DNA from 3 places in the Streptomyces sp. 1331.2 genome. Region 1 is predicted to be linked to each of the others. Evidence: riboswitches for the same ligand, from Rfam matches in the RefSeq annotation. Region 1 holds a riboswitch; each other region holds the start of a gene.

Region 1 (3,238 bases):
GAGGGCCCGGGGGCTTGCCGGACCGCGTTCGGTCAGCGGTAGACGCGGACGTAGTCGGCGGCCATGGTGATCGGGGCGGTCCCCTGCGGAGCCGGGTGGTACTGCCCCGCGCACACCGAGAGGTTGAGGATCAGGTACGCCGACCAGGTGGCGCCGACGCCCTTGCCGTCCGAGAAGACCTTGACGCCGTTGACGTACCAGTCCACCGAGGTGGCGCCGTAGTAGGTACCGATGGTCACCCACTGGTCCTTCGCGATGGCGCTCGCGTCGGTGTAGTACTTCGGGTTGCCGGGGTTGACGTGGTTGGTCAGCTCCAGCAGGTTCGGGTTGTCGGGGTGGTACTCGAAGGAGTCGATCTCCCCGTTGCCGTTCTTCCAGGTCCACAGGGCCGGCCAGGCGCCGCTGCCGGCGGGCAGCTTGACCCGGGTCTCGGCGTAGTCGCCGGTCTTGACCTGGAAGCCCTCGCTGGAGCCCTCGGTGGTCAGGAATCCGGTGTTCCAGGACTGCTTGCCGTTCTCCAGGGCCGGGCCGCCGGAGGTGGCGGTGAAGGTGGCGACCCCGTTGGCGACGCTGACGTTGTTCTTGTTCAGCCAGTCCAGCTTGTTGTCGTCCGGGTTGTGGTTGCCGTACTTGTACGCGGTGCTCTTGTCGCCGACCCAGCGCTGGCCCCAGCTGATCGGGCTGGTGAACTCGTCGGACCAGGTCAGCGACTTGCCGGCGACCGGGGAGGACGGCGCCGGGGTGGTCGGGGCAGCCGTGGCGCTCGGGGTCGGCGTCGCGCTCGGGGTCGGCGTCGCGCTCGGGGTCGACGTGGCGCTGGGGGTGGCGGTCGGCGTGCTGGTCGGCGTGGCCGTCGGGGACGGGGTCGGCGTGGCCGTCCCGGAGGCCGAGACCACCAGCTGCTGCGCCGGCAGGTTGTGCCAGGCGCCGCCGAGGTCCTGCCAGAAGCCGAACTGGCTGTACGTCCCGGCGGGCAGGGTGCGCGCACCGCTGGTGAAGTTCACCCCGCTCGGGCAGATCTGCACGTTGGAGGCGTTGCCGGGGAAGTCCAGGTTGGTGCCGCGCGCGTCGCGCACACCCACGCCCACGGTCTTCGCGGTGAAGCACGCCGAGGAGTGCAGACCGAGCGAGGCGGTGGTGGCCTGGCCCGCGACCATGGTGGCGGGGCCGAGGCGGTCCTGGGTGACGGTCGGCGCGGTGGCCGCCTGGGCGCCGGTGACGGACGGCAGTCCGAACAGGCCGGAGCCACCGATGGCGAGCGCGCCGGTCGCGGCGAGGGCGGCGTTGCGGCCGCGGTGGGAGGGGCGGGCGTGGCGCGGCGCACGACGCCGGGCAGCGGCAGGCTGGGGCATGGGGTGACCTCTGCGACGCCTGCGAGGTTAGCTGTCGGGTTCGGGCTGCAGTTGGCCCGGCCGTCTGTGGAGCGGCTTCACCCCTAGCCACGGCCGTACGAGGAACGCACGGACCGGGCGCCGACCTTGGTTCCCCCGCTCCTGTCCGCTCCGGTGCTCGGTGACCCGCCGGCGGGTGGACAGGACTCGGCGTCCCGGCGGCGGGGTCCGCGTGGGCGGACGACCGTTGCAGGCTAGGCAGGCCGTACGTGAACGGACAACTCCCTCGGGCCGGTTGTCGTGCAGCTCACAGTGGTGTCGATCAACGACACTGTGTGGCGGGCGAGTTGATCAAGTCCCGCGGCCGGGGCGCGGCGCCGGTGGTCTCGTCGAGGCCGCCGGGGGTGTCGGCCGGACGCGGCGGTGGCGGACCGTACCGTGGCAAAGATCTGACCGAGTGCACCCGGTCGGATAAATTGGAGGCCGGAGATCTTCCGCAGTGCACAAGAGCACCGAACCCGGAAACGAGGAGCCGCCCCACCATGACCGCGTCCCTGCCCGCCTTCGCCGGCCGCACCTACCTCTTCCGGGCCGACAACGGCGCGGCCTTCCGCAACACCTACTCGGCCGACGGCACCCGGCTGCGCTGGGAGGGCCTCGGCGAGTCCGCGGGCCAGTGGGAGGACGTACGGCTGCACGTCGCCGAGGTCGCGCCGAAGGTCTACTTCGTCAGCTGGACGGAGCAGAGCGGGATCACCGTCAGCCATGTGATGGACCTCGACAAGCTGACGGTGCGCGCCTTCTGGACCTTCGAGGGCGAGGGCGGCCGGGTCGGCGAGCTGCACGCCGGGACGCTGGAGCAGGTGGCCTGAGCCTGAAACGGCCCGAGGACGCTCAGACGGTCTGGTTCGGCACCTTGAGGTGCTGGGAGAGCCACTCCAGCGAGGACGGCAGCAGCGCGCTCCACGTCTCGAAGTTGTGGCCGCCGTTCTCCAGCATGCTGTACGAGACCTTCATCGGGCTCTGCACCGCGTCGACGAAGGCCTCGGTCTCCTGGCGGTAGCTGCCGTCGCCCTTCTTCGTGCCGGCCAGCAGCACGGACACCTTCGGCTGCGGCAGGTTCTTCAGCCGCCACATCAGGTTGGCCTCGTCGCGGCGCTGCTTGCTGCCGCCGAACAGGTCGCCGGTGGTCGGGTCGTCGGCGGCGTCGTAGTAGGCGGAGAGGGCGACGGCGGTCGGGAAGACGTCCGGGTGGCGCATGGCCAGCTTGAGCGCGCAGTAGCCGCCCGTCGAGTTGCCCATGAAGGCCCAGGCCTGCGGATCGGACGAGACCCGGAAGCTGGCCTGGATCGCCGAGGGCACGTCCTTGGTGAAGTACGTGTCCGACTGCGGGCCGTTGGGGATGTCCTCGCACTCGGTGTCCTGCGGCAGGGCGGGCGAGGGACGCACCAGGACCATGACGGTCGGCTGCATCCGGCCCTCCTGCAGCAGCTTGAGCGCCGCGCCGGGGTAGTTGAAGCGGGTGATCAGGTTCTCGGCGATTCCTGGGAATCCGGTGCTCACGATCACGGCCGGGAACTGCTTCTGTGCGTACTCCGGCTGGAAGTACTGCGGGGGCAGGTAGACGTAGCCCTCGGTGGACAGCCGGCTGACCGCGCCGTCGATCCGGACCTTGCGGATCTCACCGGACTGGCCCGGCTCGCGGCCCATCGCGCCGCCACCCTTGACCGAGGCGTGGCCGATCGTCTCCACCAGCAGGCGGCCGGAGGCGTCCGCCTTGTTGTGGATCACCACCGGGCCGGTGTCACCGGTGCCCAGCAGGTCGCCCCAACTGCTGTAGAAGGCGAAGTAGTTGTTCGCGACGAGGCCGAGCGCGGCGAGCACCGCCAGCTGGGTGGCGAGCAGCG
Region 2 (3,238 bases), 4.3 Mb from region 1:
CGCTGGGCCTCCTGCGCGGCGTTGTACTTCTCCGACGCCTGCTCGGCCTCGTCGTAGAGCTGCTCCACCTGCGCCTTGACGTCCTTGCGGTCGGCCGGGTCCGGGGTGCCGGGGGCGGCCTGGGCGCTGCCGCTGGTCGCGACACCCAGCGCGGTGGTGGCGGCCGCCGTCAGCACCAGCGCACGGGCGAGCAGTTGGGAACGGCGGTGCACGGGCATGGCGGCAGCAGCTCCAATCCTGCGGTTCGGCCCCGCCGCCGCACTGCGGGCGGCCGTCGAGCGGGAGTCCGGTGGCAGACGTTAGCGAGTCCGGGCAAGCGAGTCCAAACCCCTCCCGACCCGAATATTTGACCCGTAATCGGACATCGGCCCGAACCGCGGACAAAGCCGCAGGCCCGGCCTTCCCTGACGGAAGACCGGGCCTGGCGGCGTCGGGCGGGAGTCAGACCCGCACGATGGAGGTCAGCGGCATGTTGGTGACGGCCTCGTAGCGGACGCTGGCACCCGGCTTGGGCGCGTGCAGCACCTGGCCGTTGCCCGCGTAGATGCCGACGTGGTGGGCGTCGCTGTAGAAGATCAGCAGGTCGCCGGGCTGGGCCTGGGACAGGTCGGTGCCGATCCGGGTGCCGGCGTTGGCCTGCTCCTGCGAGGTGCGCGGCAGCGAGACGCCGACCTGGTTGAACGACCAGACCATCAGACCGGAGCAGTCGAAGGAGCCCGGGCCCACGGCGCCGTAGACGTACGGGCTGCCGATCTTCGAGGCGGCGACGGACAGTGCAGCGGCACCGCGGGAGCTGCCGGGCGCGGCCGGCTTGACGACCGGCGAGGCCGGGCTCGTGGCGATGTCGCCGCGGCTGTTGTCGCGCGAGGCGCGGTCCGCGGCCTGCTGCTGGGCCTTGGCGGCGTCGGCCTGGGCCTTGGCGTCCGCGGCGGCCTTGTCCTCGGCCGCCTTCAGCGCCGCGCGCTCCTGGTCGGTGAGGGTGTTGAGCAGGGCCTGGGCGGCGTTCAGCTTCTTCTGGACCTCGTCCTTGGAGGCCTTCAGCTGCTGGGTGGTGGACTCCAGCTCGGCGAGCTTGCCCTGGGCCTCGGTGCGGTCCTGGTCCAGCTTGCGCTGCTGCTCCTGGAGCTGCTTCAGCTGATTCCTCTGGGTGTCACCGGCCTGGTTCAGCGCACCGGCCTGGTTGAGGAAGTTGTCCGGGCTGGAGGAGAACATCAGCTGGACGGTCGGGGATATGCCGCCGTTGCGGTACTGCTCCCCGGCGATCTCGGCGAGGCCGCCCTGCAGATCGGTCACCTGGGCCTGCTGGCGGGCCACCTGGTCCTGCAGACCGGAGACCTGCTTCTCCAGCGTCTGCTGCTTCTCCTGGGCGGCGTTGTACTGCTCGGTCGCCACCTCGGCCTGCTCGTTGAGCTGGTCGACCTGCTCCTTGACCTGGTCCTTGGTCGGCTGCGGGTCGGCGTGCGCGCCGGACTGCGCGGAGAGGGCGACGGCTGCGGCGGCGACACCGGTCAGGATCGAGACCCGGGCACGGCCTGCTGGCTTGGGACGACGATGGGACGCCACGAAGGCGGACTCCTTCTTCCTGCGTCCGCCTACCGGGTGAGCTGACGGGTTCGGGCCGGAAGCATGCCCTACGACGCCTCACGGCCGTTCTACCGGCCGACCTGGCGCCGATTCACCCCGGAGGAACGTGGTTCCCCGGCTCCGCTCCGCAGCGCCCCCGACCACTGGGCTCCCCTGTCGGGCAGTCGCTTCGACCTGCCCCGCTGCCTCGCGAACTCGGCGGTAACCACCGCCGCCACCCGGGCTGGGTGATCGACAGTGCGGTGGTTCGGGGCACGACCCTAGTAACTGAACCGTGATCGGTTCAAATCCTTGTCAGAAAAAAGACGGAAGATTACCCAAGTTCTCTTGTGAAAATGACCGATGGTGATCGCTGCCGTACGCAAGGCTGATCAGGTCTCACCAGTCGGTCGCAAAACGACGGAAAGCCGCGCGCCACCCCCGACCGGAGGTGGCGCGGATCACAGGGCCGAAACCCGGGCCCCTTCGGCGTGTCGGGCCGTCAGACCCGGCGGATCGTGTTGATCGGCATCGCGTCGGCCTTCATCACCTTCACCACGTCACCGGTGTGCGGCGCGTGGACCACCATGCCGTTGCCGATGTACATCCCGACGTGGTGCATGTCGCCGCCGTAGACGACCAGGTCGCCCGGCTGCGCCGCGGCCAGCCCGGGCACGGCGGTGCCGTAGTGGCCCTGCTCCTGCGAGGTGCGCGGCAGCGAGACGCCGGCCTGCCCGTACGCCCAGACCATCAGGCCCGAGCAGTCGAAGGTGGTGGACCCGGTGGCGCCCCACACGTACGCGGAGCCCTGCTTGCTCATCGCCTTGGACACCGCGACGGCCGCGTAACCGCTGGCCGGCGGCAGGCTGCTGAGGTCGACCCGGTCGCTGCCGCGCGAGGCGCGGTCGTCCTGCGCCTGCTGCGCCTTCAGCGCCGCGCGCTCGGCGGAGCTGAGCGAGTTCAGCAGGTCCTGGGCGGCCTTCAGCTTGGTGTTGACGTCCGACTTGGCCTGGTTCAGGTCCTTGGTGGTGGAGTCCAGCGAGGCCAGCACCGCGGCCGCCTCGGCCTTCTCCTGGTCCAGCCGGCGCTGCTGCTCCAACAGCCCCTTGAGCGCCTCGGCCTGGGTGGTGCTGGCCTGCTGGACGGTGGAGGCCTTCTCCAGGTAGCCGGACGGGTCGGAGGAGAGCATCAGCTGGACGGACGGGTCGATGCCGCCGGTGCGGTACTGCTCGCCCGCCACCTCGGCCAGGCCGCCCTGCAGCTGGGTCATCTGCTCCTGGCTGCGGGCCACCTGGTCCTGCAGCTGGTCGGCCTGCTTGCGCAGCTGGTCGGCCCGCTCCTTGGCGCCGTTGTACTTCTCCGCCGCCTGCTCCTGCTCCTGCTGGAGCTGGTCGATCTGCGCCTTGACGTCCGTCGTGTTCGGCTGCGGCGCGGCGTGCGCGGCCACCTGGGCGGAGAGCGCGACCGCGGTCGCAGCCGCAGCAGTGAGCACGGAGACTCGCGCGCGGCTCGGCTGCTTGGGACGGCGGTGGGAGGCCAAGGGCCCGGCTCCTTCTTCCATCGGACTCACCCGATCGGACGAGATTCCGGAAAATAGGTTTGACGCCAGACCCTAGTGAAGATCTAACCGATTTGCCACTCCCCCAAAGGCGTGAAGTCCGTTTCCCACACTGAC
Region 3 (3,238 bases), 200 kb from region 1:
TTCCTGCCCGAACTCCACGCACTCGCCGCCGAATACGGCGCGCAGGTCACCGACGCGCTGGGCCCGCACCCGCTGCTCGCCGAGGCCGTCCACGTGCGGCTCTCCGAGGCCGGGCTGGCCCGCGCCGACCGGGCCCGGCTGTTCGCCATCGCGACCGCCGCGGACGGCGTGGTCCTGACCACCGCCGGCGGCGAGGACGCCGCCGCCGCGGCCGGCATCACCGGCGTGCTGCTGGCGGCCCGGCTGGCCGTCCCGGTCGTGGCCGCGGCCCTCGACGTGCCCGGCTCGGTGGCCGCGGCCGTCGACCACCTCAAGGAGACCGGCTCGCAGCGCCCCGCGCTGGCCCCCCTGGTGATCGGACCGGAGGCCGACTCCGAGCTGCTCGCCACGGCCGCCGAGGAGACCGGCTGCCCGTCGGCCGCGCCGCTGGGCGCGTACCCGGCCGTCGGCCAGCTGATCGCCTCCACCTACCTGGCCGCGCTGCCCGTGCCGTCCGCGGAGGAGCTCGCGCGGGCCGAGGCTGAGGCCGCGGCCGCCGCCGAGGCCGAGGGCACCGTGGAGGGCGCTCGCGGCGCCCACGCGGCCGGCCGGGAGTCGTTCGAGCGGTAATGGACACCGCGCGCCCGCCGGTGCGCACGAAGGGCCTGGAGCGGCTTCCGTTCCGGGCCCTTCGCTTTGCTCCCCTTGTTCCGTACGGGAGTTAAGAAGGCAATAAAGAGGAATGTCCGATCTGGTGTCATTTGCAGGTAATTGCTCTGCGGCCCCTCAGGCGCTCGAATCACCTCCCCTCCCCCGGCTCGACGCATGCGCCGTTCCGCGCTTCGACGCGCCGTCACACTCTTCCTGAGGCGGAGACAGTTGTGCATATCCGCAACGATATTGCCGAAAAACGATCATTTCCGATCATGAAATCCCGTCGTTTTGGTGATTCCCGCTAAACCGTGATGAGGGTCACAGGTGTTTGCAGTTTGAACTTAAGTCTGCTTAACGTGCTCCCCGTTCGTGACCACACGGACCCAGTTCATCCGCAACGCCGAGTCCTGCCGTCGGGTGTCTGGTAGCGCGAAAACGCACCACGGCAGGAGCGGGGGACCCACAGGTAAGTCGCCCCGGACCGCTCTCCGGAACGGTCCAGGGCTAGGGGTGAAGCCGCGCATGCGCGGCCGGGCAACTCCAGCCCGAATCCGACAGCTCACCTCGCAGGCGTGGGAGAGGACTGCGTCTTCATGCTTCCCACCAACGGCACCCGTCTGTCCGGCCGCACCCGCCGCGTGATCGCCGCCATCGGCGTCGCGGGCGTCGGCCTCACCGTCCCCTGCCTCGTGTCGGGCAACGCCTCCGCCGCCTCCGTCGCCACCTGGGACAAGGTCGCCCAGTGCGAGAGCAGCGGCAACTGGAGCATCAACACCGGCAACGGCTTCTACGGCGGCCTCCAGTTCACCTCCAGCACCTGGGCGGCCTTCGGCGGCACCGCGTACGCCCCGCAGGCCAACCAGGCCACCAAGGACCAGCAGATCGCCGTCGCCGAGAAGGTCCTCGCCTCGCAGGGCCCGGGCGCCTGGCCCGTCTGCTCGGTCCAGGCCGGCCTGACCAAGGGCGGCGCCCCGGCCGCCGTCGACACCTCGGCCGCCGCCAAGCCGGCCGCTCCGGCCGCTCCGGCCGCTCCGGCCGCGAAGCCGACCCAGGCCCCGGCCGCGAAGCCCGCCAAGCCGGCCGCGCCCGCCCAGGACGACGCCCAGGCCACCACGGACTCCGCCGCCGGCAACTGGGCCCAGAAGCACCAGCAGCAGGCCCAGAGCGACGACTACACCGTGGTCGCGGGCGACTGGCTGTCCTCGATCGCCGACAAGCACAACGTCCAGGGCGGCTGGCAGCGGCTCTACGAGCTCAACCGCGCCACCCTGGCCGACGGCCCGGACACCATCTACCCGGGCCAGCACCTGTCCTTCGGCGACCGTGGCCAGGCCCAGCCGTCGGCCTCGGCCGACCAGTCCTCCTCGGCCACCTCCGGTTCGGAGTTCAGCTGGTTCAACCGCTCGCAGAAGTCGGGTCAGTCCGCGAACGGCGGTTCCGTGAACGCCAAGCCGGCCGCGCAGACCCAGACCCCGGCCGCCAAGCCGGCCGCCCCGGCGCAGACCGCCACCGGCAGCATGGCCGCCGCGGTCTCCTTCGCCGAGTCCAAGGTCGGCCAGGCCTACGTCTACGGCGGCACCGGTAACGGCGGCTGGGACTGCTCCGGCCTGACCCAGGCCGCGCTGCGCGCCGCGGGCGTCTCCATCCCGCGCGTCGCCGCCGACCAGGCCGCTGCCAGCACCCACGTCTCGCTGGACAGCCTGCAGCCGGGCGACCTGCTGTTCTGGTCCAACAACGGCCAGGACTCGGGCGTCTACCACGTCGCCATCTACGTCGGCGGCGGCAAGTACGTCGAGGCCGCCAACCCGAGCGCGGGCGTCCGCGAGCAGACCATCGCCAACTGGGCGCCGGACTTCGCCGGCCGCGTCTGAGGACGGTGAGCGGCTGACGGCTGACCGCCGACCGCCGACCGCTGAGCGCCGACCGCCCACACCCCCGGGGAGAGTCCGACCACTCTCCCCGGGGGTTCCGGCGTATCCCGTGGTCAAACCCGGCTCCCAGCGGGCATGCTGCTGCTTCGCACCCGAGGAGGAGTCACATGGCCCAGGTCACCGTCACGCTCGACGCGAACCTAGCGATCGACGCGATGATGCTCTCCGGCACCAAGAGCCCGCAGGACGCCGTCGAGCTGATCCTGCGGGACTACCTGGCCCGCGGCCGCCGCACCGAGAGCCGTACCGGCGAAGCCGCCGACGGCCACCGCCTCACCGCCGACCGCCTGACCGCCCAGGAGGGCTGAACCGACGCACGCCGAAGGGCCCCGGAGCGCAACTGCCCTCCGGGGCCCTTCACTTGGGCCCTGCCCCCGGTCGTCGGCAGGCCGCACACCCGCCTCCGACCGGACCTCCCGACCGGCGGCTCAGCGCGCGCAGGCCCCGGTGGACCCGCGCATCACCAGCTCCGGCTGGAACATGAACTCGCCGCGCTGGGCGGCGTTCCCGCCGACCTCCTCCAGCAGCGCATCCACCGCCGCCGTGGCCATCGCCTCGACCGGCTGCCGGATCGTGGTCAACGGCGGCTCGGTGAAGGCGATCAGCGGCGAGTCGTCGAAGCCGACCACCGAGACGTCCTGCGGCACCGACAGCCCCCGCTGGCGCACCGCCCG

What was found. Region 1 has a riboswitch for cyclic di-AMP ahead of CRP52_RS05225 (glycoside hydrolase family 16 protein). Riboswitches for the same ligand answer to the same signal wherever they lie in the genome.
Region 2: another riboswitch for cyclic di-AMP. It lies ahead of CRP52_RS23765 (C40 family peptidase); the one in region 1 lies ahead of CRP52_RS05225 (glycoside hydrolase family 16 protein).
Region 3: another riboswitch for cyclic di-AMP. It lies ahead of CRP52_RS40355 (transglycosylase family protein); the one in region 1 lies ahead of CRP52_RS05225 (glycoside hydrolase family 16 protein).

The regions. Positions count from the first base shown of each region.
Region 1 covers NZ_OBMJ01000001.1:1,220,025-1,223,262, forward strand. The annotation lists gene CRP52_RS05225 (glycoside hydrolase family 16 protein) at 33-1,352, opposite strand; cyclic di-AMP (ydaO/yuaA leader) riboswitch at 1,354-1,518, opposite strand; gene CRP52_RS05230 (MoaF-related domain-containing protein) at 1,874-2,203, shown strand; gene CRP52_RS05235 (alpha/beta hydrolase) at 2,226-3,238, opposite strand, start outside.
Region 2 covers NZ_OBMJ01000001.1:5,523,422-5,526,659, reverse strand. The annotation lists gene CRP52_RS23770 (C40 family peptidase) at 1-218, opposite strand, end outside; gene CRP52_RS23765 (C40 family peptidase) at 442-1,563, opposite strand; cyclic di-AMP (ydaO/yuaA leader) riboswitch at 1,574-1,727, opposite strand; gene CRP52_RS23760 (C40 family peptidase) at 2,066-3,103, opposite strand.
Region 3 covers NZ_OBMJ01000001.1:1,020,456-1,023,693, forward strand. The annotation lists gene CRP52_RS04400 (hypothetical protein) at 1-609, shown strand, start outside; cyclic di-AMP (ydaO/yuaA leader) riboswitch at 1,052-1,219, shown strand; gene CRP52_RS40355 (transglycosylase family protein) at 1,227-2,504, shown strand; gene CRP52_RS04410 (hypothetical protein) at 2,672-2,872, shown strand; gene CRP52_RS04415 (LacI family DNA-binding transcriptional regulator) at 2,993-3,238, opposite strand, start outside.